DNA from 3 places in the Sphingomonas sp. SAFR-052 genome. Region 3 is predicted to be linked to each of the others. Evidence: predicted binding sites of a transcription regulator. Region 3 holds the regulator's gene; each other region holds the start of a gene.
What was found. The regulator LexA, encoded in region 3, represses DNA repair genes until DNA is damaged. The targets are predictions, from matches to a motif close to GTTCCNCNCTTGTTCT.
Positions count from the first base shown of each region.

Region 1 (9,731 bases), 160 kb from region 3:
GCCGAGACCCGCGATCAATGCGAAGGCGAGGGTGGCGGCACCCCCGGCGGTACCGGTCGGCCCGACCAGCGCGGCGGCGACCGGCGTGTGGAACAGCTTCAGCGCCAGCACGACCAGCACCCATGCGCCGAGCGACAGCACCTCGGTCACGAACCCGCGCAAAAACCCCAGCACCGCCGCCCCGCCGACGGTGAGCAGCACGGCAATGTCGAGCGAGGTCAGACCCATGCAGCGGCTATGCCGGGAGGCGTGCTAATTGTCGAGCGGGTCATCGGTGGTGAGAGGAGCGCCTAAGATCCTCCCCGGCACGGGGAAGGGGGACCATGCGCAGCATGGTGGAGGGGGAGCGCCACGTCATGCAACCGCTCCGAATGCGGACACCCCCCTCCACCAGCTTCGCTGGTCCCCCTCCCCGCGAGCGGGGAGGATTTACCGCCCCAACATATATCCACGAGCGGCCACCAAATCCTCCCCGCTCCGCGGGGAGGGGGACCGCCGCGAAGCGGTGGTGGAGGGGGTGCGCCCCGCAACGCAGCGGTTCCGTATGCCGACATCCCCCTCCACCAGCTTCGCTGGCCCTCCCCGCAGGCCGGGAGGATTCACCGCCCCAACATATAATCCACGAAGCGCGGCAGATCCTTGAACCCCGAAAGCTTCACCGCACCCCCCTCGGCACTCTGCGCCGATGGCACCAACGCCCGCCCGAACCCCAGCTTGCCCGCTTCCTTCAGCCGCAACGCGCCGTGTGCCACCGGCCGCACCTCGCCCGACAGCGCGATCTCGCCGAACACGATCGCGTCCGACGGCACCGGTCGCTCCGACAATGCCGATACCAATGCCGCCGCTACCGCGAGGTCCGCCGCCGGATCGGTCACCCGGTACCCGCCGGCGATGTTGAGATAGACTTCGGCAGTCGCGAACGCCAAACCGCACCGCGCCTCCAGCACGGCAAGGATCATCGCCAGCCGCCCGGAGTCCCAGCCCACCACCGCACGCCGGGGCGTCGCGCCCGACGCCAGCCGCACCGTCAACGCCTGTACCTCGACCAGCACCGGCCGCGTGCCCTCCAGCGCCGGGAACACGACGGTGCCGGTGACATTCTCGTCACGACTGGTCAGGAACAGCGAAGAAGGATTTGAAATCTCGGACAATCCCTCGCTTTCCATTGCGAAGACGCCGATTTCGTCGGTGCCGCCGAAGCGGTTCTTCACCGCGCGCAGGATGCGATATTGGTGGCTGCGCTCGCCCTCGAACGCCAGCACCGTATCGACCATATGTTCCAGCACGCGCGGGCCGGCGATCGATCCGTCCTTGGTCACATGCCCGACCAGCACCACCGCCGTGCCGCGTTCCTTGGCGAAACGGATCAGTTCGCCCGACGATGCGCGCACCTGGCTGACCGTGCCCGGCGCCCCTTCGATCAGGTCGCTGTGCATCGTCTGGATCGAATCGATGATGAGCAGGTCGGGCGCCGCCGATCCGCCGAACGTCGTCAAAATGTCGCGGACCGACGTCGCCGCCGCCAACTGCACTGGCGCGGTGCCGAGGCCGAGCCGCCGCGCGCGCAACCGCACCTGATCTGCTGCTTCTTCTCCAGATACATAGGCGACGCTTTTGCCCGCCAGTGCGAGCTTCGCTGCCGCCTGCAACAACAGGGTGGACTTGCCGATACCGGGATCGCCGCCGATCAGCGTCGCCGACCCCTCGACGAACCCGCCGCCCAGCGCGCGGTCTAGTTCGGCGATCCCCGTCGTCAGCCGCTCGGGCAGGGCGATATCGGTATCCAGCCCCGACAACAGGATCGGCCGCCCGCCGCTTTGCAGATTGTGCCGCGCCGAAAACGGCGTCACGACCGCCCCGGCATCCTCGACCAGCGTGTTCCAGTCGCCGCAATCGGCACATTGTCCCGCCCATTTCGACGAGACCGATCCGCATTGCTGACAGACATAGCGCTTCTGGGGTTTTGCCATGCCAGCGCTCTAGCAGAGCAAGAACGAAAGGGGAATAAAATCCTCCCCGGCACGGGGAGGGGGACCGCCGCGAAGCGGTGGTGGAGGGGGGCGTCCCAGATCGCAACGGTTCCGTCCGTGGACACCCCCCTCCACCAGCCTGCGGCTGGTACCCCTCCCCGTGACGGGGAGGATATCGACGGAGTCAGTCCAATTCGCTCCCGCGCTTCAGCACCTTGGTCCCGTCCTCCTGCTCGATCAGGTACGCCGGGTTTTCCTTCGTCCCGTTCTTGGTGATCTTGCTGCCCTTGATCGTGCGCTGGACCCGCTTCTCAAATCGTTCCTCGACCTTGCCCTCGGCGGTGCCGTTGCCCCACGACCACGAAACCTTTGCGCCCTTCTTGTAGCTGTCGCTCATTCGCCCACTCCTGTTGCCGGCACGGTCAACCGTCGGTGGTCGTAATGCGTTCCGGTGGCGTACGGGACGCACCCGCGCTATGGCGCGGCGATGAAGGCTTCCCAACTCCGCGTGGCGATGTTCAGCGGAAACTACAACTATGTCCGCGACGGCGCGAACCAGGCGCTGAACCGCCTTGCCAGGCATCTGCTCGACCGTGACGTCGCGCTGCGCGTCTATTCGCCGACCGTTGCCGATCCGGCCTTCCCGCCGACCGGCGATCTGGTCAGCGTGCCGGCCTATGGCCTGCCCGGCGGACGCGGCGAATATAAGCTCGCCCGCGGACTGACCGCAAAGACCCGTGCCGATCTCGAAGCGTTCCGGCCCAATGTCGTCCATGTCTCCGCCCCCGACATTCTCGGTCACCGCGCGCTCAGCTGGGGCCGGAACCGGGGGACTGCGACGCTCGCCTCGCTCCACACCCGCTTCGAAACCTACCCGCAATATTACGGCATCGGCTTTCTCGAACCACTGGCGCTGTTCCTGTCGAAGCGTTTCTACAACCGCGCCGATCAGGTGATGGTGCCCGGCCGCGGCATGGCCGAACTGCTGCGCGACTGGGGCGTGACCAGTCCGATCGGCATCTGGTCGCGCGGCGTCGACCACCGGCGCTTCAACCCGGCGATGCGCGATCTCGACTGGCGCCGCTCGATCGGCATCGGCGATGACGAGGTCGCGGTCAGCTTTCTCGGCCGGCTGGTGCTGGAAAAGGGCCTCGACATTTTTTCCGACGTCGCCACCGAATTGCAGCGGCGCGGCGTCAAGCATCGCATCCTCGTCATCGGCGAAGGCCCGGCACGCGACTGGTTCGCCGAACGGGTGCCGCACGCGGTGTTCGCCGGTTTTCAGGCGGGCGACGATCTCGGCCGTGCCGTCGCGTCGATGGACGTGTTCTTCAACCCCTCGATCACCGAGACGTTCGGCAACGTCACGCTGGAGGCGATGGCAGCAGGCGTTCCCGTCGTCGCCGCGCGCGCATCGGGCGCGGTCGGGCTGGTCGATGACCGCCGCACCGGCTTCCTCGTGCCGCCGCGCGACGTGCCCGCCTATGCCGATGCGATCGCCCGGCTGTGCGAGGATGCCAATCTGCGCTGGCACATGGGCCTTGCCGGGCATGAGGACGCCAAGGACTATGAATGGGACCGCGCCAACCAGGCGGTGCTCGACGCCTATCTGCGGATCGTGCGGGGATAGCCGCCGCCCGCCGCCAAAGCCCCTGACCGGAGCCAGACGATGAACCTTCTCCTGCTCGCCGCCGCCCTGTCCGGGGCCATGGCCGTCGCCGCTGGCGCGTTCGGCGCGCATGGCGCCTCCGGTCCGGCGGTCGACTGGTTCAAGACCGGCGGCCAATATCAGCTCGCCCACGCCATTGCCGCGCTGGTCGCGCTGAACCTCGGCGCACGGGGGCCGGGCTGGCTGTTCGTCGTGGGCGGTCTGCTGTTCGGCGGGTCGCTTTACGCCATGGCGCTCGGCGGGCCACGCGGCGTTTTGGGTCCGATCACCCCGCTCGGCGGCCTTGCGATGATCATCGGCTGGCTCTGGCTCGGCTGGATCGCGCTCAGGCGGTAGCGCGGACGCTTTCCTACGACCGGCGCCCCGCGCTAGCGTCGCGCCGCTCTTTCGCCGGTAAAGTCACCCGATCGCGATCGCGTAGGTATGGAACTGCGCGTCGCGTTCCCATCCGGCGCGGACATACAGTGCGTGCGCCGCGCTATTGTCGACCGCCGTCGACAGCGACATGCGCGCCGCTCCGCTGTCGCGCGCCACGTCGCAGGCGGCATGCAGCAACGCCGCGCCGATTCCGCGACAGCGCGCCTCGGGCCGGACATACAGGTCGTTCAGGATCATCGTCGGCTGCATCCGCACCGACGAAAAGCTCGGATAAAGTTGCGCGAAGCCGGTATCGTCGCCGGCGATCAGGATCACCGACTGCCCCTGTTCGGTCCGCTCGGTCAGGAACCGGCGCGCGCCCGCTAAGTCGCTGTCCTGGCCGTAAAATTGTCGGTAGGCGTCGAACAGCGGGACGACGCGATCGATATCCTGCAACGTCACGCGGCGGATATTGTCCATGGCCTTCCTCGCTCGCGGCCCGCACATGTCAACTTCCGCGCGTCCGCCGAATCACTATGCCGCAGCAAAGTCGAGCAAAGCCAACGTCTTGCCCGCCAACTGCGCCCGCACGACTACGCCGCGCAACCTTAACGTAGCGCAAACTTCGTCAACTTCCGCGCCTATTGTCCGAAACGGGCCTTTGCCGCCTGCGCCACCGCCTCGCGCGCCGCCGCCAGCAGCGCGCCGGCCTTCGCCTCGCACTCGCGCTGTTCATAGGCCGGGTCGCTGTCGGCGACGATGCCAGCGCCCGACTGGACGTGCATCACCCCGTCCTTGACCACCGCGGTGCGCAGCACGATGCACGAATCCATCGACCCGTCGGGGCTGAAATAGCCGACCCCCCCGGCATAGGCACCGCGCCGTTCGCGCTCCAGTTCGGCGATGATCTGGCACGCCCGCACCTTGGGTGCACCCGATACGGTGCCGGCCGGGAACCCGGCGAACAGCGCGTCCAGCGCATCCGCATCGGGGCGCAACCTGCCGACGACGTTCGACACGATATGCATGACATGGCTGTAGAATTCGACGGTATAGCTGTCGGTCACCCGTACGCTGCCGGTGGCCGCTACCCGCCCGACATCGTTGCGCCCCAGGTCGAGCAGCATCAGATGCTCGGCCCGCTCCTTGGGATCGGCGAGCAGGCTGGTCCGGTTCGCCTCGTCCTCCGCCGCCGTGGCCCCGCGCGGCCGCGTACCGGCGATCGGTCGGATCGTCACCTCGCCATCGCGCAGCCGGACGAGGATTTCGGGGCTGGACCCGGTCAACGCAAAGCCCGGCAGGTCGAGATGATAGAGGAAGGGCGACGGGTTGATTCGCCGCAGCGCGCGGTACAGTTCGAACGGTTCGAGCGGGAAGGGCGCGGTGAAACGCTGCGCCAGCACGACCTGGAAGATATCGCCCGCCGCGATATATTCCTTCGCCGCCGCGACCATCTCGCCATAACGACCCGCCGGCAGCGTCGGCGTCAGCGCCATCTCCGGCGCTTCGGCCAGCCGGGTGGCAGCGGGCAGGGTCGCTGCATCGAGCGCGGCGCAGGTCGCCTCGATCCGTTCGACCGAGCGCTCGACCGATGCCCCCGGCCATACCGGCGCGACGACGAACAGTGTGTCCGACAACCGGTCGAACACCAGCAGCACCGTCGGCCGCGCGAACATCATGTCGGGCAGGTCCAGCGCGTTCCCGGCCGCCTGGGGCAATTGCTCGACCAGCCCGACCGTCTCGTACCCGAAATAGCCGACCAGACACGCCAGCGCCGGCGGCAGCGCGCCGGGCACGTCCATTCGGCACTGCCCGACCAGCGTCCGCAGCGCCGCCAATGTCGGTTCGGCACAGGGCACGAACGCCGCGCGATCGGTCAGCCACCGCGCGTTGATCGCCGCCGCATGCCCCTCAGCCCGGAACACCAGATCGGGGGCAAGGCCAAGCAGGCTGTAGCGCCCGCGCACTGACCCGCCCTCGACCGATTCGAGCAGGAAGTCGCCGCGTCCCGGCTGGATCAGTTTCAGTGCCGCGGCGACCGGCGTCTCGGTATCGGCGACGCGCGTCGTCCAGACCAGCGCTGGACGCCCCGCCGCCAGTGCAGCCTGGGCCGCCGCTACCCCCTCGACGCCGTTCATTGCGCGGTGGGCGCGGCCGACCCGGCCAGTTCACCGCGGAGGCGGCTGATCGCCGCTGCGTTCTTGGTGACGCCGACCTGCCGGCGCACCGCTTCGACGAACTGTTCGGCATATTCGTTGCCACTGATCCGCCCCAACTCGCGGCCGATGCCGGTGATCGCCGCCTTGTCGGTGGTTGCGTTGCCGCGGGCGATGGAATCCAGATATACAACGATCCAGCCCTCACCGTCGGGCGCGGCGGTCAGCCGGGCCTTTTTCGGCGCCATCGCGAACATCAGCGACAATGCCGGCGGTACCTGTGCCCCAAGCTGCGACAGCTGCTGGCGCGATGCGGTCACCGGGCGGGGCGCAGGCAGGCGGGCACCCGACTGCGCGACGGCGGTGCCGAGCGGCATCCCGCCATTGACCTTGTTCAGGATTTGCTGCGCGATCACCCGCGCCGCCTTCATCGCCTGATCCTTCAGATACTGGCCGACCACCTGCTCGCGGATGTCCGCCAGCGGGCGCGGCGCGGCGCGGGTCACGTCGCCGGTCGCAACCAGCGCGAAGGTGCCGTCGGCCTGGGTCTGCACGATCTGCGGCGCGTCGCCCGCTTCGGCGGCGAAGCCGGCCTCGACGATCGGTGCCAGCGCCGGGTCGGGCTGGCCGGGCTTCATCGGGTCGATCCCCTGCGCGGTGATCGGGGCAGTCGCCTGCGCGGTCAGCTTGGCATCCGCGACGATCTCGTCGAAGGTCGCGCCGTCGGTGATGCCGCCGTCGATCTTCTCCTGCACCGCGCCAAGCGCCGTCGCGCTCTTGGTCTTGGTCAGTTCGGCGACGAGTTCGGGGCGGGCCTGGTCGATCGTCTTGCCGGGGACCTGCGTGATCGCATCGACCTTCAGCACCACGAAGCCGAGCGGCGCGCGCACCGGGCCGATCACCGCACCCTGCTTCGCGGCGAAGGCCGACCTGGCGATATCCGCCGAGGTCCGCGCCGCCAGCTGGCCCTGGGTCTGGCCGGTCAGCGTTACCGCTTCCAGCCCGAGCGGCGCGGCGGCTGCCGTAACGCTCTGGCCGCCGCGCACCGCCTGCGCAACGCGGTTCGCCGCCGCCTGATCGGCGATGACGACCTGCGACACGGTGCGGGTTTGCGACGGGGCGAAGCGAGCGGCGTTGGCGCGGTAGGCAGCCTGGATCTCGGCATCGGTCGGCGCCGATTGTGCCGCGACGCTCGCCGGGCTGACGATCGCATAGCGGATCACGCGGCGTTCGGGGATGGTGTAGCGGCCCTGATTGGCGGTGTAATAGGCTTGCAACTGCTGGGCGGTCGGCGCCGCCGGGGCGGGCAGGGCGGCGGTCGGCACGATCGCAACCTGTCCGGTCCGCGATTCCTTCGACAGCGAGGCATAGGGCAGCGCCAGCTGCTGCGGCAGGAAGCTGTTCTCGATCGTACGGGCGAGCATCATCCGGGTGAGCACGGTGCGGCGGAAATCGTCGCGCAGCTGCTGCGGCGTGATCCGCGCGCGCGCCAGCGCCTGATCGAACGCCTGCTGGCTGAACTTGCCGTCCAGCCCCTGGAATGCCGGCAGGCTGGCGATCTGTCCGTCGATATAGCGATCGCTGACCACCAGCCCGTGATCCCTGGCGAACTGCATCAGCGCCGAATCCGAAATGGCGCGTTCCAGCGACCCTTCGAACCCGCCAGCGGCGATATATTGCGCGGCGGTCAGCCCGGGTTGGCGCTGTGCCGCGTTCTGCACGTCGTTCTGAATCCGCTCGCGCAGCGCCGTGTCGCTGATCTCCTGATCGCCGACCTTCGCGACCGCGGCGCCGGCACCGCCCATCGATGCGGGACGCAAACCCTGGATATCCGCCATCGCGAACCCGACGGCGATCACCACCAGCAGTAGCAGACCGATGAAGATGCCGACCTTCGACTTGGTCATGCGCCTGAAGAAACCGAGCATCCGTGCAACCGATCAGAGGAATGAAAGGAGGCTGCTTTAGAGACGGGTCGCCGCCGCTTCAAGGTTGCGCGGACCGCCAGACACGCTATCGGCTGTAGAACATGTAAAACAGGCTGGGAGCCGGAACGATGAGTCGTCGCAAGCTGGTCGCGGGGAACTGGAAGATGCATGGGCTGCGCCGGCAACTGGCCGAGATAGAGACGATCGACGCCGCTGCCGCTGCCGCGCCGGGCGTCGATGTGGCGCTGTGCGTGCCGGCGACCCTGGTCCATCACGCCGCCGAGATCGCCAAGGCGGTGCGGATCGGGGGGCAGGACGTCCATGCCAATGATCGCGGCGCGCATACCGGCTGCCTGTCGGCGGAGATGCTGCGCGAGGCGGGGGCCAGTGTCGTGATCGTCGGGCACAGCGAACGCCGCGCCGACCAGAACGAAACCAGCCACGACGCCTGGGCCAAGGCAGCGGCGGCACGTCGGCAGGGACTGGACGTGATCCTGTGCTGCGGCGAGACCGAGGCCGAGCGCGACGCCGGCCGTGCCGAGCGCGTGGTGCAGGCGCAGATCGAGAAATCGGTGCCCGAAGGGGCGAGCGGCGACTGGTTCACGCTTGCCTATGAACCGCGCTGGGCGATCGGCACCGGTCGGACGCCATCCGCCGACGAGATCGCGCAGGTCCATGCGATTGCGCGTGCCAAGCTGCGCCAGATGGTCGGCGATGCCGCCGATGGCATCCGCATCCTCTATGGCGGGTCGGTGACCGCGGCCAATGCCGCCGCCATCCTCTCGATCGACGACGTCGACGGCGCGCTGGTCGGCGGTGCGAGCCTGACCGCCGAGAAATTCGTGCCGATCATCGAGGCTGCGGCAGCCTTGTAAACCCGGCGGAGCGGAAGGGCGGTCGACTGCGTTGACCGTCCGTCAGCGTATGTTCACTTGGCACCTGCTAACGACATACGCATCGCTTTTGCCGGGACTTGAACCATGCGCCTGCCGATCCTGATGCTCACTGCCGCCCTGTTCGCCACCCCTGCCGTCGCGCAGGAGCGCGCCGCCGCCGGGGAGAGGGCATTGGCGCGGATCGTCGAGGGGCGGACCGCCGGCAAGCCGGTCGACTGCATCAACCTGCGCGACATCCGCTCGAGCGAAATCGTGCCCGATGTCGGGATCGTGTACCGGATGAATAACGGTACCTTGATGGTCAACCGGCCGGAGGGGGCGCCGATCCTCGACCGCGACGACATTTTGGTCACGCGCACGATCGGCACGCAGTTGTGCCGGATCGATATCGTCAATCTGGTCGATCGCAATGCGCGGATGCCGAACGGGTCGTTGGCGCTGAACGATTTCGTTCCCTATTCGCGTCTGCCGCGCCGGGCGAACTGACGCTCTTGCGTCGCGGCGGCGCTTCGCCCATATGGCGCTTGGGAGTCGGGCGGACGATGCCGTCGCCAACCCGGTCAGGTCCGGAAGGAAGCAGCCGCAACGATTTCGCAGCGGGTCGTCCGGCTCCCACCTTTATCGCGGCGCGGCAAGGTCCAGCGCGCGACCCATCAGCCCGGTAAAGCGCAGATCGTCGACCGCTTTTGCGGGATCGTTGACGCCGCCTGACAGCGCATACCAGTCGCCGTCCTTGCCCTGTAGCAGGAAGGTCA
Region 1 is NZ_JBQCMO010000005.1:305,835-315,565, reverse strand. It holds gene ACTHQV_RS11340 (CvpA family protein) at 1-228, opposite strand, end outside; gene radA (DNA repair protein RadA) at 600-1,970, opposite strand; gene ACTHQV_RS11330 (DUF2945 domain-containing protein) at 2,155-2,367, opposite strand; gene ACTHQV_RS11325 (glycosyltransferase family 4 protein) at 2,458-3,600, shown strand; gene ACTHQV_RS11320 (DUF423 domain-containing protein) at 3,640-3,975, shown strand; gene ACTHQV_RS11315 (N-acetyltransferase family protein) at 4,039-4,476, opposite strand; gene trpE (anthranilate synthase component I) at 4,638-6,134, opposite strand; gene ACTHQV_RS11305 (SurA N-terminal domain-containing protein) at 6,131-8,080, opposite strand; gene tpiA (triose-phosphate isomerase) at 8,209-8,955, shown strand; gene ACTHQV_RS11295 (hypothetical protein) at 9,061-9,462, shown strand; RNA gene ffs (signal recognition particle sRNA small type) at 9,501-9,595, shown strand; gene ACTHQV_RS11285 (serine hydrolase) at 9,595-9,731, opposite strand, start outside.
Region 1: a site for LexA is predicted at 1,991-2,006, ahead of radA (DNA repair protein RadA). Genes of this name have one in related genera too.

Region 2 (9,731 bases), on a different contig from region 3:
GGCCGTCGCCGTCGATACCGCGACCGGCACGATCAGCTTGGCGGAAAGCGTCTCCAGTTCTTCCGCCAATGCGCGTCGCGTTACCTTGAGTGCGGGCAACAGCACGATCAGGCCCATTGCGCCCGATGCGAACCATTGGACGGCATGGTAGGCGATGATGCCGCCATGCCAGAACCAGCTGAACGCCATGGCCAGCAGCGTGCTGAGCGTCGCACCGAACAGCGCTGTTCCGATCGTCAGTCCGTACCCACGCAGCAATCGCGAGTCGGGGCTGATCCGCCGCAAGATGCCCGCCACCGACAGGATGACGGCAATGTCGATGACCGCATAGATAGTGACCGCGACCAGCGGAAGGCCGACCACCAGACCTGCCGTGATCAGGGTACCGAAGGTGACGCTGGTCAGGATCGGCCAGCGCCACGTCGCGTTGCGCGACAAGGTCGCAACCGCGATCGGCGTCGCCGGCCAGATCAGCAACGCCCCCTGCAACACCGGCATGATCGACAGAGCGAGGATCGTGACGACGAACAGGATCGCAGCATAGCTGAGCAGGTCGACATGGCGTCGTTCGGCAACGCGCCGTATGCCCGGCCGCGGCCAGCGGATGGCGGCCTTCGCCGGCGCATCGGACCGCGCCGATGGGTCGGGCGAACTGCTGGGCGATGGGCCGGTCATGCGCGATCATCCGTCGGGTTGCGGAGGCTGCCAATTCTGACCGATCCGCGACGCCGCGGCAATGTCGCGCGCGAACTTATTGATCCAAATCAGTGGTCACCGACGCCGATCCCGACGCGGCCCAGCGCCGTGCCAGCAACCGTCCGGCTAGTGCTGGCAGGCCGGGCCGCAAGAACAACCAGTCACGGATCGATGGCCCTCGTTCGGCGCCGATCTGCCCCTTATACCCGCTATCCCCCGCCCCCCAATCGACCTGGGTGACACCATCGCTGACCGCGCGGACGAGGTTGCGGTAATAGAGCAGTCGCCCCGGCGAGTGCCGGGCATAGTTCAGGTCATAGCTGTTGGCGATCGCATATCGATGCGTGCCGGCGTGAAGGTCGAACGAGAAGGCGGCGGGTTTGCCGTCCATCCGCAGCAGTGCGACCCGCATCATGTCGGCGAGTACCGGATCAGCCGCCGCCGCCCGCCAGAAACGCCCATGTCCGGTGAGCGTGAATTTCGCATCGCGGCCGTCGGTACGCGTGGCGAGCCAGCTTGCCGATTCGATCGCGGCCAGATCGTCGAACAATTGCGGCTGCCAATCGTCACCGCTGGCGAACGACCAGTCGGGAGCGCCTAGTGTCCTAAGGTGCTTCTCGTTGAAGCGGTTCTTGCGCAGCGTCGACCGCCGCGGCCACTCGCCCTCTGCCTGCTGCGCGGTGATGTCGAGCAGATAGCTGTCGGCGATGAAGCGCGGCAGCGCCCGCCACCCGCTCGCTTGTGCCGCGTCCAACAGTCCGGCCAGCATCGGATCGCCGTCATAGACCGGCCCCAGCCGGAAGCCGCGCATCTGCCGTCGTGCTTCGCTCAACAGCGCCGCAAAGTCTCCGGGACCGGCATCCTGCGCGACCGGTCCGCTGCGGAACGGCCAGTAGCCGCCGGGCAGCTGCGCCATGCGCAACGGTTCCGGCCCCAGCCCAATCAACGGCAGCGCCAGCATCGGCCGCCCGCCGCGTTCGACCAGCAGCGTTCGCGCCGTGCCGCCATAGGCGGCGATTGCCGCCGCATACCATTGGCGACGCAGGAACCGGTGGGTCGGCACTGCCGAGGCCGCGACGGTATCGATCGCGTCGGGCAGGTCGTCGCTCGTCCGGGCGATTGAAGGGGAAGCACGCAGCAACATGGGTATCATCATGCCCATAACCGGTTACGATTGGGTAGCGATCCGCGTTGCGAACCTTGCGCGACCTTGCCCGCCCTCGCCGGCCACGGCATATCGACGCGGTGGAATTCGAACCTGTCCTGTCGACCGTCGCCAAGACGATCCAGACCGCGATCGCGCCGGTCTTCCTGCTGGCGGGGATCGGGGCGATCCTGAACGTCATGGTCGGGCGGCTGGCGCGGATCGTCGACCGTGCCCGCGACCTAGAGAAGCTGCACCCATCCTCGACCGGGCCCGAGCATGAGCGGCACGTGTTCGAACTGCGGCTGCTCGACCGGCGCATCCGCGTCATCAACAACGCGGTGTTCCTTGTCGTGCTGTCGGCGGTCGCCAACTGTACGGTGGTCGCGATGCTGTTCATCGCTGAACTGCTTGACCTTGGCCTCGGCAAGGCGGTGGCGATCGCGTTCGTCCTGTCGATGGTGTTGCTGATCGGTGGGCTGGTCTGGTTCCTGTTCGAGGTGCGCATGTCGGTCCACGCGATTCGTGTCCGCGCCGAACTGCTGGAACGCGAGCGCAAGTGACCCCGCACTTCGAGCGGACCCTGTTGCAGGCGGCGGTCGCGATCACCTGCCTCGTCCCGTTGGCGGCATCGACGTTCGGCATCGTGCACGGCGCGGCGTGGCTGCAACCCGGACCAACAACCGATCTCGACAGTCATTTCCGCTATCTCTCGGGTATCTTCCTGGTGATGGGTATCGCCTTCCTGACCTGTATCCCGGCGATCGAATCGAAGACGGCGCGGTTCCGGCTACTCGGTGTGATGGTCGTCGGCGGCGGGTTGGCGCGGCTGGTGTCGCTCGGCAGCATGGGCGCGCCGTCGGCGGGGCATGTGCTGGGCCTGTGTATCGAGCTGATCGTCGTGCCGCTGCTGCTCTTGTGGCAGACCCGTATTACTCGGCGATGCGCGGTGGCCGCGACGCCATAAAGTTCCGCCCACAAATCGATTCCGGGCGATCATATTTTTCTGCGTTCCCGAAAAGTTCGCTTGCATTTCGCGAACCCGGCGGATCGCCGCGCGTCGCGACCAGGATCAGCGTTTCGGCCCTGCCGCGTGGTAAATTTGCCGGCTTGCGCATCGCCGGCTTTCCTACAATTAGTGGTGGCGAACGCGGGAGAGGCGCTACAGATAGTGTGTCGCCCGCCGGAACCTCCACTGTCGCCAATGCTTGTCAACAGCGATGGCGCGCGCGGGCGTTCCAAGGAAATCGACAGGGGCTGGCGCCCCATGCTAGAACACAAGAGGAACGGGACGATGACCTTCCAGGATAGTCAGGATGCCCAGATGAACGAACTGCAATTCGCCGATCCGGCCCCCGCCGCCCCGGCTCAGGAGCGCACCAGCCGCACCGTCGACGCGCTGCTGCACGCGGTCGAGGTCGATCATTCACGCGATGCGCTGCTGACCGATTTCGGCAAGGATACGCTCAAGGACCGCTATCTGCTGCCGGGCGAATCGTACCAGGATCTGTTCGTGCGCGTGGCGTCGGCCTATGCCGATGATGCGGCGCATGCCCAGCGGCTGTACGACTATATCTCGAAGCTGTGGTTCATGCCGGCTACCCCGGTCCTGTCGAACGGCGGCACCGGGCGCGGCCTGCCGATCAGCTGCTATCTCAACTCGGTCCCCGACAGCCTCGAAGGCATTGTCGAGACGTGGAACGAGAATGTGTGGCTGGCGTCGCGCGGCGGCGGCATCGGCACCTATTGGGGCAGCGTGCGCGGCATCGGCGAGCCGGTCGGCCTGAACGGCAAGACCAGCGGCATCATCCCGTTCGTCCGCGTCATGGATTCGCTGACCCTCGCCATTTCGCAGGGGTCGCTGCGTCGGGGGTCGGCCGCCTGCTATCTCGACATCAGCCATCCGGAGATCGAGGAGTTCCTCGAAATCCGCAAGCCCTCGGGCGACTTTAACCGCAAGGCGTTGAACCTGCACCACGGCGTGCTGATCCCCGACGCGTTCATGGAAGCGGTGCGCGACGGGGCCGAATGGGAGCTGAAGAGCCCGAAGGACGGGTCGGTCCGCGGCAAGGTCGATGCGCGTTCGCTGTTCCAGAAGCTGGTCGAGACCCGCCTCGCCACCGGCGAGCCGTACATCGTGTTCAGCGACCATGTGAACAACACGATGCCCAAGCATCATCGCGATCTGGGCCTAAAGGTCTCGACCTCGAACCTGTGCAGCGAGATCACGCTGCCGACCGGCAAGGATCATCTTGGCAACGATCGTACCGCGGTGTGCTGCCTGTCGTCGCTGAACCTCGAAACCTGGGACGAATGGAACGGCGACAAGCGGTTCATCGAGGACGTGATGCGCTTCCTCGACAATGTGCTCACCGACTATATCGAGCGTGCGCCCGACGAGATGGCCCGCGCCCGCTATTCGGCGAGCCGCGAGCGCTCGGTCGGCCTGGGCGTCATGGGCTTCCACTCGTTCCTGCAGGCGCGTGGGCTCCCGTTCGAGGGTGCGATGGCGAAGGCGTGGAATCTGAAGATTTTCCGCCACGTCAACGCGCAGGTGAACGAGGCGTCGATGCACCTCGCCAACGAGCGCGGCCCCTGCCCCGACGCCGCCGATATGGGCGTGATGGAACGGTTCAGCTGCAAGATGGCGATCGCGCCGACCGCGTCGATCAGCATCATCTGCGGTGGGACGAGCGCGTGCATCGAGCCGATCCCGGCGAACATCTATACCCACAAGACGCTGTCGGGATCGTGGTCGGTCAAGAACCCGTATCTTGAAAAGTTGCTGATCGCGAAGTCGAAGAACAGCGATGCGGTGTGGAACTCGATCCTCGAGCGTGGCGGATCGGTCCAGCATCTCGACTTCCTCAGCCAGGAAGAGAAGGACACGTACAAGACCAGCTTCGAGATCGACCAGCGTTGGCTGCTCGAACTGGCCGGGGACCGCGCGCCGTTCATTGATCAGGCGCAGTCGCTCAACCTGTTCATCCCGGCCGATGTCGAGAAGTGGGACCTGCTGATGCTCCACTATCGTGCATGGGAGCTGGGTATCAAATCGCTCTATTATCTGCGGTCGAAGTCGGTGCAGCGTGCCGGGTTCGCCGGCGGTGTCGAGGCGGACAACACGTCCGAGTTGGCCAAGTTCGATCTGGGCGAGACCACCGATTATGACGAGTGCTTGGCCTGTCAGTGAGCGGGCGGCATCGATTTGCGTGAGCAAATCGATGACTCGCCACGGCTGGCAGCGGGGTCGCGTAGCGGACCCGTCTGACGGTGTGGCAGAACAGGCCACGAAAAAGGGGGCCAAAAGCCCCCTTCCCCGTCGCACATCGGGCGATCGATCAGATGGCGCTGCCATCCTCTTCGGTTTCGAACGTCACCGCGACATCGGCATTGGCGCTCAGGCGGACGGTGTCGCCCTCGACCTCGGCCACGAGGCCGCCATCGATATAATGGTGATGCCCTGCATGCGAACCGCCTTCGGCCCCTTCGACTTCCGCGCCGCTGTCCTTCTTGGTCAGCTTGATGCGGTCGCCTTCGACGCGGTCGACGGTGCCGACATGGACGCCGTCGGCGCCGATGACTTCGGCATGTTCCTTGATGTTGCTGAGATCGGCCATGATAATCCTCCGTTGGGGGCGGCGGTCAAACGCACGTCCACGCAGTTGGTCGCATGACGCAGAACGTACTCATCATGCTGGCCATCGCGCTGGTCGCGGGCGCGGTCGGCCTTTGGCTGTTGCTGCGCCTGCGGTCGCGGGTCACGCAGCAGAGCCGCTATGCACATGGCATGGTGGGAATGATGGCGCTGGCGCTCGGAATCATTTTGGCGATCTTTGGAATCGCGCAATGGTCGTGGAGTAGCGGCACATGAGCGGTACGCTATTTCTGACCGTGGTCACTTTCGTCTGCATCGGTTCATTTCTGAACGGGTTGCGGTTCATGCGGATGCGAACCAACCCGTGGGCTGATCGCACCGTCGTCGGACAACCCATATCGGGCGGCGATTGGTCGATGGTCCAGATCAAACGGTTTGGTCTGGCGCAGATGATTGCTGCGCCGATTTTCTGGCTGTTCGCAGCCGCTTTATCTGTCGGAATGCTACCCGCTGAAGGCATTCATCCCATTCAATTCTAAGTTTCCCCGGAGTAACCCCCATGTCGCTCACCGAAGCCCGCAAGCAGTACAAGCCGTTCGAATACCCCTGGGCGTTCGATTTCTGGAAGCGCCAGCAGCAGATCCACTGGATGCCCGAAGAGGTGCCGCTGGGCGAGGATTGCCGCGACTGGGCGCAGAAGCTGACGCCGCACGAGCGCAACCTGCTGACGCAGATCTTCCGCTTCTTTACCCAGGCGGACGTCGAGGTGCAGGACTGCTACCACGAAAAATATGGTCGCATCTTCAAGCCGACCGAGATCAAGATGATGCTTGCCGCCTTCTCCAACATGGAGACGGTACATATCGCGGCGTACAGCCATCTGCTCGACACGATCGGCATGCCCGAGAGCGAATATGGCGCCTTCCTCGAATATAGCGAGATGAAGGACAAGCACGATTATCTGCAGAATTTCGGCGTCGATACCGACGAGGACATTGCCAAGACGCTGGCGATGTTCGGCGGCTTCACCGAGGGCCTGCAGCTGTTCGCGTCGTTCGCGATGCTGATGAACTTCCCGCGCTTCAACAAGATGAAGGGCATGGGGCAGATCGTATCGTGGTCGGTCCGCGACGAAAGCCTGCACTGCGAAGGCATCATCAAGCTGTTCCACGCCTTCTGCAAGGAACGCGACTGCCTGACCCGCAGCGTCCGCGACGACATTGCCGACATGTGCCAGACGACGGTACGGCTGGAGGATAATTTCATCGATCTCGCGTTCGAAATGGGGCCGGTGCACGGCATGACCGCGAAGGAGATCAAAAAGTATATCCGCTACATCGCCGATTGGCGGCTGGGGCAGTTGGGGATGAAGCCGATCTACCTGATCGACGAACATCCGCTGCCGTGGCTGGCACCGCTACTGAACGGTGTCGAGCATGCGAACTTCTTCGAACAGCGCGCGACCGAATATTCGAAGGCGGCGACGCGCGGCAACTGGAACGAGGTCTGGGAAGGCTTCGACAAGCGCCAGAAGGCGAAGGTCGTGGCGCCGGCCAACGAGGAAGCCAGCGGGATGGGCGATATGTTCGGGGGGGTCGCGGCGGAATGAGCGCCGGACAAGCGGCAGCGTAGGCTGCCGCGAGCCTCAAGGCGCGATCGGCCGGCGGCGCCCAAAGCGCCGACCGACGGCACGGGCTCTGCCCGTGCCCACCGCCCAAAGTTCACTAAGTTCACACTTGCACGCAGTTGGCGTGACGATCCGATCTGCCATGTCAAAGAGCCGCGCACACAACCGCCCGGCAGCATGATGACGATGGCCGATGGTGTAGGACAGCGCGAAATGTCGGCGCGCCCCGAACCCTACCGCGCCCGCCGCACAGGCACCCGGAAATCCGCCGGCTTGTCCGCAACCCACTTCACGAATTTGGCGACCGCGGGCACCTCACGCAGCGTGTCCAGATCGGCGAGCGGTCCGGCCAGTTCGGCGTTGGTCGCACTGGCGTGGATGGTGCGGTGGCAGATCGGGTGAACCGGCACGGTTTCGCGCCCACCCTCGCTCTTGGGCACGCGGTGATGCCATTCGACCTGGGTTCCGATCGGGCGGTGGCACAAGGCGCAGGTCATCGGATCGGCGGCGCGCAACGCGAGCGCTTCCGCCGCCGCCAGTCCCGCCTTGCGCTTCACGCGTCCGGCCATTGCCTGCTCCCATCCATCAACCCAAGATCGGTACCCGTCACCGATCCGGCAAGACCGCCGGGGACGGCAAGTTACCGGGCGCCCGCCGGTAGATGAACGGTAGATGAAGGAACCGTCGTCGAACCACGCGGGTTGTATCGCGGCCAAGTTCAGGAACAGGGAGAACCCCCATGAACCGCCTTCCATTGCTGATCGCCGCAGCCGCAACTGCCTGTATCGCGACGCCGTCCCTGGCGAAGGACCGGTCGGTCCCGGTCTATTCGGACTATAATCCTTATTATCTGGATTATAAAACCGACATCTCCGAAGCGAAGCGCGAACTGCGCAAGGATCTCCGCCGCGCGAAGGATGCCGCGTCGCGCGAGGATGCGTGGCACGAATATCGCCGCGAGGTCGCCGACGCCGAGCATGATTTTCGCAAGGAAATGGCCGAGCGCGGAATGATCGTCCGCCGCGGTCGCGTGACCGTCGAGGAATAAGCCTTCCCGTCGTCCTACGGGAACCAGCCGCCGGGTTCGCGCCCGGCGGCTTTTTCATGCGCGACAGCCGGACCCACAGAAAAAGGCCCCGAGCCATCGCCCGGGGCCTCCTTCGCTACGCGATTACCGGGGCGGGTCCCGATACGCCGGACCCGCCCGAACCAAATTCATGCTTAGAAGTGGGTCGTCAGACCCAGCATCGGACGGAAGCTGTGCGCCGAACCGAAGGTCGACACTTCGCCGCGCAGGCGGACGCCCGAGTTGCCGGTGATGCCGCCCAGACCGATGTCCTTCGGGCCGACTTCGAAACCGGCGCCATAGGTCATTTCGTGATAGTCGCGGCTGGCGGTGCCGAACCGGTCGAAATTGACCCAGCGATAGCCGACCTTGCCGTAGATCAGGCCCGAGTCACCCGCGCGGAAGCCGAAACGGCCGGCGGCGCCGTAATCCCAATCGATGTCGCCCGACACGCCCTTCGACACGCTGCCTTCGGCACCGACGAATACCGGGCCCAGCGGCACGTTGAAGCCGACGATGCCCTCGAGCAGCGCGCCATTCAGCTTGTCGTTACGCGGAACCAGCGGGATGCCGGCCTTGGTAGCTTCGGAATCGAACTGTTCCCAACCGCCCATGACGGCGATGTACGGTTCGAAGCCGATGCCACTGGTGCCGTCGGGCGCGGTCACAGCGGGGGCCGGTTCGGTGGTGGTCGTGGTGTCCTGCGTCGTGGTCGACATGTCCTGCGCAAAGGCAGGAGCGGCGACAAAAGCGGCGGCAGCGGCAGCGACGGTGAAAAGCTTACGCATACAAAACCTCATCAGCGTTTACGGTCCCGGCGTCGAAGCTGCGCCGGTTTATCCGTGGCCCCTCTGAACCCCGAACCCCGCCCCCAGTTGCATTGCGTCGCAACAGGAACGTCACGAAAGCGGCCGGTGTGTTATAACGGCAACGGTATCTTGCGCCCGGATGAACGAACCGTGGCGATGCTGCCCGGAACATGGTGGCAATATGGCAAACATGGTGCGGCGTGACGGCAACGCCGCGCAACGAACGCCGCGCTGGCGGGTTGGTGACGCGGTCGCGCAGTGCGCCCGGACCCGCAGAAAGGACGGATCGAGGCCGTATGCGACCGCATGTCATCATCCTCGGTGCCGGCTTCGGCGGGATCGCCGCAGCACAAGCGCTGCGCCGGGCCGATGCCGATGTGACCCTGATCGACCGGACGAACCATCACCTGTTCCAGCCGCTGCTGTACCAGGTGGCAGGGGCCGCGCTGTCCCCGGCGGACATCGCCACCGCCAATCGCGCCCTGCTGCGTCGCAATAAAAACACGCGCATATTGATGGCCGAGGCGAGCGGGATCGATGCCGCCGCGAACGAACTTTGCCTCGCCGACGGGCGGCGGTTGCGCTTCGACTATCTGATCGTCGCGACCGGCGCGGGATACAGCTTTTTCGGCAATGACGACTGGCGCGATCATGCCTTCGTTCTGAAATCGATCGACGATGCACTGGCGATCCGGGCGGCGCTGCTCGGCGCGTTCGAGCGGGCCGAGCAATGCGACGATCCGGCCGAGTTGCGGCGTTTGCTGACCTTTGCCGTGGTCGGCGGCGGGCCG
Region 2 is NZ_JBQCMO010000001.1:405,955-415,685, reverse strand. It holds gene ACTHQV_RS01950 (PAS domain-containing protein) at 1-675, opposite strand, end outside; gene ACTHQV_RS01945 (GNAT family N-acetyltransferase) at 752-1,852, opposite strand; gene ACTHQV_RS01940 (DUF2721 domain-containing protein) at 1,942-2,403, shown strand; gene ACTHQV_RS01935 (DUF4345 domain-containing protein) at 2,400-2,807, shown strand; gene ACTHQV_RS01930 (ribonucleoside-diphosphate reductase subunit alpha) at 3,135-5,033, shown strand; gene ACTHQV_RS01925 (DUF2171 domain-containing protein) at 5,182-5,460, opposite strand; gene ACTHQV_RS01920 (hypothetical protein) at 5,514-5,714, shown strand; gene ACTHQV_RS01915 (hypothetical protein) at 5,711-5,977, shown strand; gene ACTHQV_RS01910 (ribonucleotide-diphosphate reductase subunit beta) at 5,998-7,047, shown strand; gene ACTHQV_RS01905 (HNH endonuclease) at 7,299-7,634, opposite strand; gene ACTHQV_RS01900 (hypothetical protein) at 7,805-8,113, shown strand; gene ACTHQV_RS01895 (outer membrane protein) at 8,287-8,919, opposite strand; gene ACTHQV_RS01890 (NAD(P)/FAD-dependent oxidoreductase) at 9,237-9,731, shown strand, end outside.
Region 2: a site for LexA is predicted at 3,113-3,128, ahead of ACTHQV_RS01930 (ribonucleoside-diphosphate reductase subunit alpha). Genes of this name have one in related genera too.

Region 3 (9,731 bases):
ATCGGCGGGGGCGTCGGCGGCGCGGGCCGTGGTGGCGGCAAGGAGCGCGGCGCTGCCCGCGAGCATGCTGCGACGATCGATCATGGTCATGCGACGGCCTTTCCATCGACGGGGGTGTAGTCGGGTACGATCAGGTGAATGACCGCGACCGCGAGCAGATAGGCGCAGGCGGCGACGATGAAGATCGGCTGGTAGCTGCCGACGGTTTCGAGGATCGCGCCGGCAAACTTCGCCATCAGCATGCCGCCGACCGCCCCGGCCAGGCCGCCGATGCCGACGACCGATCCCGCCATCCAACGCGGAAACAGGTCGCCGGGCAGCGCATAGAGATTGGCGGAGAAGCCCTGATGCCCGGCACAGGCGAGCCCGATCAGCCCGACCGCGACCCACATGCTCGGTGCATAGGTCGCGCCAGCGATCGGCACGGCGCACAGCGCGGCGCAGACCATCGCCGTCTTGCGCCCGCGTCCGATCGACATGCCGCGCCCGATCAGCCGGGTGCTCAGCCATCCGCCCGCCACCGACCCGACATCGGCGAGCAGATAGACGGCGATCAGCGGCGGCCCGAATTCCTTCATCGACAGGTTGAACGACTTGGAGAAGAAGTCCGGCAGCCAGAACAGGAAGGTCCACCAGATCGGGTCGATCAGGAACCGTCCGGCGATATAGGCCCAGGTCTGGCGGATGCGGAACATCCGCGCCCAGGGGACGTGGCGCTGCGGCTCGACCGGATCGGCCTCGATCCACGCCAGTTCCTCCGCCGACAGCGACGCTTTTTCGCGCGGACGGCGGTAGAATGCGAACCACGCCGCCAACCACACGACCGACAGCGCGCCGGTGACGAAGAACGCCGCTCGCCAGCCAAGGTCCAGTGTCACAACGATAAATGGCACCAGCAACGGCGTCAGCAACGCCCCGACATTCGACCCCGCGTTGAATATCCCAATCGCAAACGCCCGCTCCCGCCTAGGAAACCATTCGTTCGTCGCGGCGATCGCGGCAGGGAAGGTGCCGGCCTCGCCCGCGGCCAGCGGCATGCGAGCAAGGATCATGCCGCTGGTCGAGGTGAAGGCCGTGTGCAGGACATGGCCAACCGTCCAGACGATCATCGCCAGCGCATAGCCGGCCTTCGCCCCGATCCGGTCGACGATCCGCCCGGCGACGACATAGGCGATGCCGTAGGCAAGCTGAAAATAGAAGGCGAGGTCGGCATAGCCGGTCTCGGACCAGCCATATTGTTGCGCGAGGTCGGGCTTGAGTACCGCCAGCACCAGCCGGTCGACGTATGAGAGGACCACCGCGAAGAAGAGCATCGCGCAGACGATCCAGCGTACCCGCCCCGCAGGCTTGGCGATCGGCGGCAACGAGCTGGCCGCTACTGTGGATGCACCCGCGCGATCGGGGGGATTCAGGGTCATACACTCTCCGATTCCACGCTCTTGGACGTGGTAGCGCTACCATGGTCGGCATGATATGCCTGTGTCAACGCTGTCGGTCAGACGGGACGGAAAGAGGATGCCGGATGCTGAAATGGTTGGGATGGATCACACTGGTCGGCGCGCTATGGGCCGCGCCGGCGCGGGCCGAGGATGGCTATGATCTGTGGCTGCGGTACCGGCCGTTGCCGGCGCCGCAGGCAGGGGCAATCGCCGAGCGTGCCGTCGCGGTGGTGCGCGACGAGCGCGATCCGACGATCGACCTAGCCGCGGCCGAACTGGAGCGCGGGCTGTCGGGCCTGACCGGTCGGACTGTTGCCGCCGGCCCGGTAACCGATGGCGCGATCGTGATCGGAACGGCGGCGTCGGCGCGGATCGCGGCGCTGCGGCTGCCGTTGCAGGGGCTGGGTCGCGAAGGGTTCGTGCTGCGGTCGGTCACGATCGATGGCAAGCGGGCGACTGTCGTCGCCGGGAACAGTCCGATCGGCGTGTTGTACGGGGCGTTCCGGCTGCTGCGAATCGCGCAGACCTCGGGCAGTCTTGCCGGGGTGTCGGTTAGGGATCGGCCGCGGGTTGGGATGCGGATGCTCAACCATTGGGACAATCTGGATCGCTATGTCGAGCGGGGCTATGCTGGGCGGTCGTTGTGGGATTGGCAGAAGCTGCCGGGGTTTTCGGACCCGCGCTACACCGATTATGCGCGCGCCAATGCGTCGGTCGGGATCAACGGCACGGTGCTGAACAACGTCAATGCCAGCGCCGATATCCTGAAGCCCGAATTCCTCGGCAAGATCGAGAAGCTGGCCAGCATCTTCCGCCCATGGGGCATCAAGGTCTATGTGTCGGCGCGGTTTTCGGCGCCAATCGAGATCGGGGGGCTGAAGACCGCCGACCCGCTCGACCCGCAGGTCGCGGCGTGGTGGAAGGCGAAGGCCGACGAAATCTATGCCCGCATTCCCGATTTCGGCGGGTTCCTGGTCAAGGCCAATTCGGAAGGGCAGCCGGGGCCGGGCGATTACAAGCGCAGCCATGCCGATGGCGCGAACATGCTGGCCCGTGCCGTCAAGCCGCACGGCGGGATCGTGATGTGGCGGGCGTTCGTCTATGCCAACGAAAAGCCCGAGGATCGGGTGCGGCAGGCCTATAGCGAGTTCGAACCGCTCGACGGAAAGTTCGCCGACAATGTGATCGTGCAGGTCAAAAACGGGCCGATCGATTTCCAGCCGCGCGAGCCGTTCCACCCACTGTTCGGGGCGATGCCGCACACGCCGCTGATGATGGAAGTGCAGATCACCAAGGAATATATGGGGTTCGCCACGCACCTCGTCTATCTCGGCACGATGTGGCAGGAGGTGTTGCGCAGCGATACCTATCGCCCGCGCAAGGGCACGACCGTCGCCGATGTGCTCGACACGCCGGTACGTCCCGGTGCGCTGACCGGAATGGCGGGGGTGTCAAACATCGGCACCGACCGCAACTGGTCGGGATCACAGTTCGATCAGGCGAACTGGTATGCGTTCGGGCGGCTGGCGTGGAACCCCGATGGCGACGCCCGGGAGATCGCGCACGACTGGGCAGCGATGACGTGGGGGCAGGCAGCGGCGGAACCGATCGTGGCGATGATGATGCGATCGCACGAGGCGGTCGTCGATTACATGATGCCGCTGGGGCTCAATCACCTGTTCGCGACCGGACATCATTACGGGCCGGGGCCGTGGGTCGACGATCTGGCGCGCGAGGACTGGAACCCGGTCTATTTCCACAAGGCGGACCGGAACGGCATCGGGTTCGATCGGACGCCGTCGGGCAGCAATGCGGCTGCACAATATGCGCCGGTGCTGGCCAAAAAGTTCAGCGACCCCAAAGCGGTGCCCGAGAACCTGCTGCTATGGTTCCATCATGTGTCGTGGGACCGGCGGATGGCGTCGGGGCGGACGTTGTGGGAGGAACTGGTCGCACATTACGACCGGGGCGTGGCCGAGGTCGCGGTGATGCAGGCGCAATGGGCAGCGATGCAGGGACAGGTCGATGCCCAGCGCTTTGCCGAGGTCAGCCAGTTCCTGGCGATCCAGCGGCAGGAGGCGCAGTGGTGGCGTGATGCGTGCATCGCATACTTTGCCGAGGTGTCGGGCCGTCCGATTCCGGGCGGGGTGACACCGCCGCCGCATCCGGCGAGCTATTACAAGGCGATACGGACGCCGTGGGCGCCGGGGAACGGGAAGTAATGGCAATGCCCCGCCCGGTTGGAAAAGCCGGGCGGGGCGCCGAAGTTCACTGAATTCACGCTCGCACGCAGGCTATGCGGAGTTGCGATTGGTTTTTAGAGCATAAGGACAGCAGTTAGAGCCGTGCCTGCTGAGTGGCGCTGGGCGATGTCGAAGACTTGTATCGAGGCATCCGCCACAGACGGTCCTTCGATACGCCATTTCGACAAGCTCAATGGCTACTCAGGACGAACGGATCGGGCGGATGGCGTCATAGCCTATGATGCCGTTTGCGGATTGCGTTCACCCTTACCATTTCGCCGATCTGCCGCTCCGTCCGTCTTCCGCCGGGAGATAGACTCGGATCAGTAGCGGCGGAGAAGGCCGGCGAGCTTGCCCTGTACGCGGACCTGTTCGGGGCGATAGCGTTGCGGGTTGTAGCTGCGGTTGGCAGGGTCGAGGCGGATCATCGCCCCTTCGCGACGGAAATATTTTAGCGTCGCCTCGCTATCCTCGATCAGTGCCACGACGATCTCACCGTCGCGGGCGGTCTCGGTCCGGCGGACCAGCGCATAGTCGCCATCGAGAATGCCTGCCTCGACCATCGAATCCCCGGCGACTTCGAGCGCATAGTGATCGCCGGCACCGAGCAATGCCGCGGGGACGGGGAGCGTCGCCTGTCCCTCGATCGCCTCGATCGGAACACCGGCGGCGATGCGGCCGTGCAGCGGCAGTTCGATGACGTCGTTCGCCGGCTGGGGCATAGGGCGCGGGGCCGCGGCAGGTTTCGCCGGTGCCTTCTTCGCAACCGGCCGCTCGGGCATCCGCAACACTTCTAGCGCGCGGGCGCGGTTGGGCAGGCGGCGGATGAATTCGCGTTCCTCCAGCGCCGAGATCAGGCGGTGGACGCCCGACTTGGACTTGAGATCGAGCGCTTCCTTCATCTCCTCGAACGAAGGCGATACGCCGGTCGCGCGCAACCGGTCGTCGATGAAGCAGATCAGCTCGTGCTGCTTACGGGTCAGCATGGGGTCCTCCGTCGGAACAGACGTGGAACCAATAGGAAACGATTTGCTTGCCGTCAAGCGAGTTGCAGGATTTCCGCCGAGTCGCCCGTATCGGCCGCCGGGGCGTGCGGCGGACGGACGATCAGGCAGTCAGAACGCGCCAGCGTCCGCAACATCGAGCTGTCCTGGATGGCGGCGGTCGATGCCTGTCCGTCGACCAGAGTCGCGCGCAGATAGTCCTGTCGTGGTCCGTTGGCCGGTAGCGGATGGGCGAGTGTCGCGCGAACGGTGCGGGGCAGCGGATCGGTCGCGCCGGCAAGGCGTGCGACCAACGGGCGGACGAACAGCAAGGCGGTAATGTAGGACGAGACGGGATTGCCAGGCAGGCCGAGCACGGCGGCGTCGCGCAGCGTTCCCGCGAGCATCGGCTTGCCCGGGCGGAGCGCGATCCGCCAGAAATCGAGCGTTCCACCCGCCGCCGCCAGCGCAGGGCGGACCAGATCGTGATCGCCGACCGAGGCGCCGCCGGTGGTGACCAGCAGGTCGCAATCGACCCCGGTAAAGGCATCGATCAGCGCGTCCATCCGGTCGGGCAGGATGCCGAGATCGATGCGATCGACCGGCAGGTCGCCAAGCAGCCCGGCGAGCATCAACCCGTTGGTTTCAGGCAGTTGGTCGTCGCGGATCGCTTGCCCGGCCGGGACCAGTTCGTCGCCGGTCGCGGCGATGGCGACGCGGACACGGCGGCCGACCTCTAGCGTGCCGTGGCCGGCAATCGCCGCCAGCGCGGCGCGGGCCGGGGTGATGCGCTCACCGGCGGCAATCAGCAGTTCGCCCTCGCGGAAATCGAGACCGGCGCGGCGGACATTGCCGCCGCGGACCGGGCCTTCGCCGGACAATTGCAGACGGTCGCCATCGCGGGTCGCTTCCTCCTGCACCAGCACGCAATCGGTGCCGGTCGGCATCGCCGCGCCGGTGAAGATGCGGGTCGCCTCGCTTTCCCCGACCGTGCCGGGGAAGGCGGCACCGGCGGCGCTTTCGCCGATGACCTGCCATGGGCCGGGCAGGTCGTCGAAGCGGATCGCATAGCCATCCATCGCTGAGAGCGGGCGCGCGGGCTGGGTGCGACGGGCGACGACGTCGGCGGCGGCGAAGCGGCCGATCGCGTCGGCGATCGGCAGGGTTTCTGCCAGTGGTGCGCGGCCGAGCGCGAGGACGCGGGTCTGGGCTTCGGCGACGGGGAGGAGGGACATGGGTCGGGCCTATTCGGTACGGGACATGATCGACGGTAGAATGCGGGTCACCGAGGATCGATCAATCCGGCAGGGTCATTCCTGCTAAGATGGGACTTTCACAAAAGTCCACGCCCATCCCCGGCGCCCGCCGTACCCCGGCGGAGGGCAGGGCCAAGCAAAACAGACGCTTGCTCCTTTGGCTCTGGGTCCCCGCCTTCGCGAGGACACGCGGGGGCGAACATTCGCACTGGGTTATCCCTCGCCGGAATAACGATCGCAAGGCGCGGGGCCGATCACCCCCGCGCCCAGTCGCCCGACTTGCCGCCCTGTTTCTCTAGCAGGCAGACGCCCTCAATCACCATCGTCTTGTCGATCGCCTTGGCCATGTCATAGATGGTGAGCAATGCGGCGGAAGCTGCTGTCAATGCTTCCATTTCAACGCCGGTCTTGCCTTCGGTCGCGGCGATCGCGCCGACACGGATCGCGTCGTCCTCGAACGCGAAGTCAATCGATGCTTTCGTCAGCGGGAGAGGGTGGCAGAGCGGGATCAGGTCGCTGGTGCGCTTGGCGGCCATGATGCCGGCGACGCGGGCGACGGCGAGCACGTCGCCCTTCTTGACCAGGCCGTCGTGGATCGCGGCAAGGGCTTCGGCCGACATAGTGATGCGGCCGGTGGCAACCGCGATGCGCTGGGTCACTGCCTTGCCGCCGACATCGACCATATGTGCGCTGCCATCGGCGTCGAGATGGGTGAGGCTCATCCGATCATCCCCCGCGTCGCCGCCTCGACATCGTGATGCCGCATCAGCGCTTCGCCGATCAGGAAGCAGCGGACACCGTGTTCGGCCATCGCGTCGAGATCGGCGCGAGTGCTGAGGCCGCTTTCGGCGACGAAGGTGCAGCCGGCCGGGGCATGGCCGACCAGTTCGTAGGTCCGGTCAAAGCTGACCGAGAAGTTCTTGAGATTACGGTTGTTCACCCCGATCAGGCGCGAGCGGAGTTGGAGCGCGCGGTCTAGTTCGGCGCGGTCGTGGACCTCGACCAGCACGTCCATGCCGCGTTCGATCGCTGCCGCCTCGATCTCCACCATCTGTGCGTCGGACAGGGCGGCGACGATGATGAGGATCGCGTCGGCGCCGAGTGCGCGGGCCTCGGCGATCTGCCACGGATCGACGTTGAAGTCCTTGCGCAGCACCGGCAGGTCGCATGCGGCGCGGGCGGCGACCAGATAGTCGTCGGCACCCTGGAAATAGTCGATATCGGTCAGCACCGACAGGCACGCGGCACCGCCCGCCTGATAGGCGCGGGCATGGGCGGGGGGATCGAAATCGGGGCGGATCAGGCCCTTGGACGGGCTGGCCTTCTTGATCTCGGCGATCAGCGCGTGGCCGGGCTGGGCATCGAGCGCGGCCCGGAAGCCGCGCGGGGCGCTGCGTTCGGACGCGCGGGCGTCGAGATCGGCGATGCTCGCGTGAGCGCTGCGCTCGGCGACCTCGGCGCGCTTGGTGGCGAGGATGGTGTCGAGCATCGTCATGCGTAGGCGATCCATTGGTCGAGCAGCCGGTCAGCCGCGCCGGAATCGATGGTGTCGGCGGCACGCTCCGCCCCGTCGCGCAGGTCGGTGGCGGCGTCGGCGATGAGGAGGGCGGCGGCGGCGTTGAGCAGCACCGCGTCACGGTACGGGCTGCGCTCGCCCTTGAGCAGCGCACGCAGGGCGGCGGCGTTGTGCGCCGCGTCGCCGCCGCGGATCGCGCTGATCGGATGGCGGGGCAGGCCGGCGTCCTCGGGCATGATGCGGTCGGCCATGGTCATGCCGACGGGCACGACGATGGTCGGGCCGGCCCCGGAGATCTCGTCGAGCCCTTCCTCCCCCGACACGATCAGCGCGGTTTCGGCGCCCAGCAGCTCCATCGCCTCGGCATAGACGGTCGCATAGTCGGGGCGGGCGATGCCGATCAGTTGGCGGGTGGTGCGTGCCGGATTGGCGAGAGGGCCCATCAGGTTGAAGATGGTGCGGCGGCCGATGCGCCGGCGGATCGGGGTGATGCGACGCATCGCCGGATGGTGGTTGGCGGCGAAGAGGAACGCGATGCCGATATCGTGCAGGCTCGATTCGGCCATTGCTCCGGCTACGCCCATGTCGAGGCCGAGTGCCTCGAGCGTGTCGGCGGCGCCCGCCTTGCTGCTGGCGGCGCGGTTGCCGTGCTTGGCGACCGGCACGCCCGAGGCGGCGACGACGAGGCTGACGGCGGTCGAGACGTTGAGCGTGTGGTGCCCGTCGCCACCGGTGCCGCAGACGTCGATGGCCCCTGGCACCGGCGCGATCGGGATCATCCGCGCCCGCAGTGCGCGCGCCGCCTCGGCGATCTCGATGCTGGTCTCGCCACGGATCGCGAGGTCGGTCAGGAAGGTGCCGATGGCATCATCGCCGACCGTGCCGTCGAGGATCGCGGCAAAGGCTTCGGCGGCGCTCTCATGGCTGAGCGGGGTCGACGGATCGGGGAGCAGGGTGGTGACGGTCATGCCGGCATCGTCGCGGGCAGCCCCGCGTCCTTCAGGAAGTTGGCGAGCATGGCATGGCCATGTTCGGTGGCGATGCTTTCGGGGTGGAACTGCACGCCGTGGATCGGCAGGTCGCGGTGGCGAAAGCCCATCACGCTGCCGTCCGACGCGGTGGCATTGACGGCAAGGCTGTCGGGAATGTCGGTGACGATCAGCGAGTGATAGCGGGTGGCGGTGAAGGGCGAGGGCAGCCCTTCGAACAGGCCGGTGCCGTCATGCTCGATCGGCGAGGTCTTGCCGTGCATCAACCCGCCGCGCACGACCTTTCCGCCGAAATGCTGGCCGATCGCCTGATGCCCCAGACAGACGCCGAGCAGCGGGCGCTGGGTTTCGGCGCAGGCGGCGACGAGGTCGAGCGAGATGCCCGCCTCGGTCGGGGTGCAGGGGCCGGGCGAGATCAGGAAGCCCTGCGCATTGCTGGCGATTGCCTGTGTGGCGGTCATCGCGTCGTTGCGTTCGACGCGGACCTCGACGCCCAGCTCCATCAGGTAATGGACGAGGTTCCAGGTGAAGCTGTCGTAATTGTCGATGACGAGGATCATGGCACCGCCATAGCGTTCTGTGTCGCGCGTGCAACGTCCCGAAATCGTCGCGCGTTCACCCCCGGCTAATCCACGACGGCCTTCATGGTGGCGAGCGAGGAGAGTTGCGATGGCGCGTTGGGTATTGGCGGGACTGGCTTTGGCGATCGCGGGGCCGGCAATCGCGCAGGATGCGCCGGCCGATCCGCCGCAACGGGTGCGCAACGCGACCGTCTATGGCGACGAACAATGTCCCAAGCCCGATAGCGACGACGAGATCGTGGTGTGCGCGCGGCTGAACGAGAACGAACGCTATCGAATCCCGAAGCGCTTCCGCGATCCGCCGTCGCAGCGATCGGCCGATGCGAGCTGGGCGCAGCGCGCCGACGTCGCGATGGAGGCGGCGCGGGCGACGCGACCCAACAGCTGTTCGGTGATCGGCACCGGCGGGCAGACCGGCTGTACCCAGGCGATGCTGCGGCAATGGTTCGCCGAGCGGCGCCAGCAACAGGCGGCCGAGCGCGATATTCCCTGATCCGTCAGGCGGCGTCGGTGAGCGCCGCCGGTGCCCGATGCCGGCGGACGCCGCCGCCGTCGCGCTTTGCGGCATAGAGCGCGGCGTCGGCATGGTTGCGAAGGTGCGCCACCGTTTCGGCGTCCTCCGGGAAACAGGCATAGCCCAGGCTCACCCCCAGTTCGATCCGCTCGCCGCCATCGATCCGGTAGCTGCGTCCCGAGACCGCGCGCGCGACCCGTTCGGCCAGAT
Region 3 is NZ_JBQCMO010000005.1:142,908-152,638, reverse strand. It holds gene ACTHQV_RS10525 (endo-1,4-beta-xylanase) at 1-90, opposite strand, end outside; gene ACTHQV_RS10520 (MFS transporter) at 87-1,313, opposite strand; gene ACTHQV_RS10515 (alpha-glucuronidase family glycosyl hydrolase) at 1,523-3,661, shown strand; gene lexA (transcriptional repressor LexA) at 4,006-4,668, opposite strand; gene ACTHQV_RS10505 (molybdopterin molybdotransferase MoeA) at 4,722-5,900, opposite strand; gene moaC (cyclic pyranopterin monophosphate synthase MoaC) at 6,176-6,643, opposite strand; gene trpC (indole-3-glycerol phosphate synthase TrpC) at 6,640-7,416, opposite strand; gene trpD (anthranilate phosphoribosyltransferase) at 7,413-8,405, opposite strand; gene ACTHQV_RS10485 (anthranilate synthase component II) at 8,402-8,986, opposite strand; gene ACTHQV_RS10480 (hypothetical protein) at 9,096-9,500, shown strand; gene ACTHQV_RS10475 (diguanylate cyclase domain-containing protein) at 9,505-9,731, opposite strand, start outside.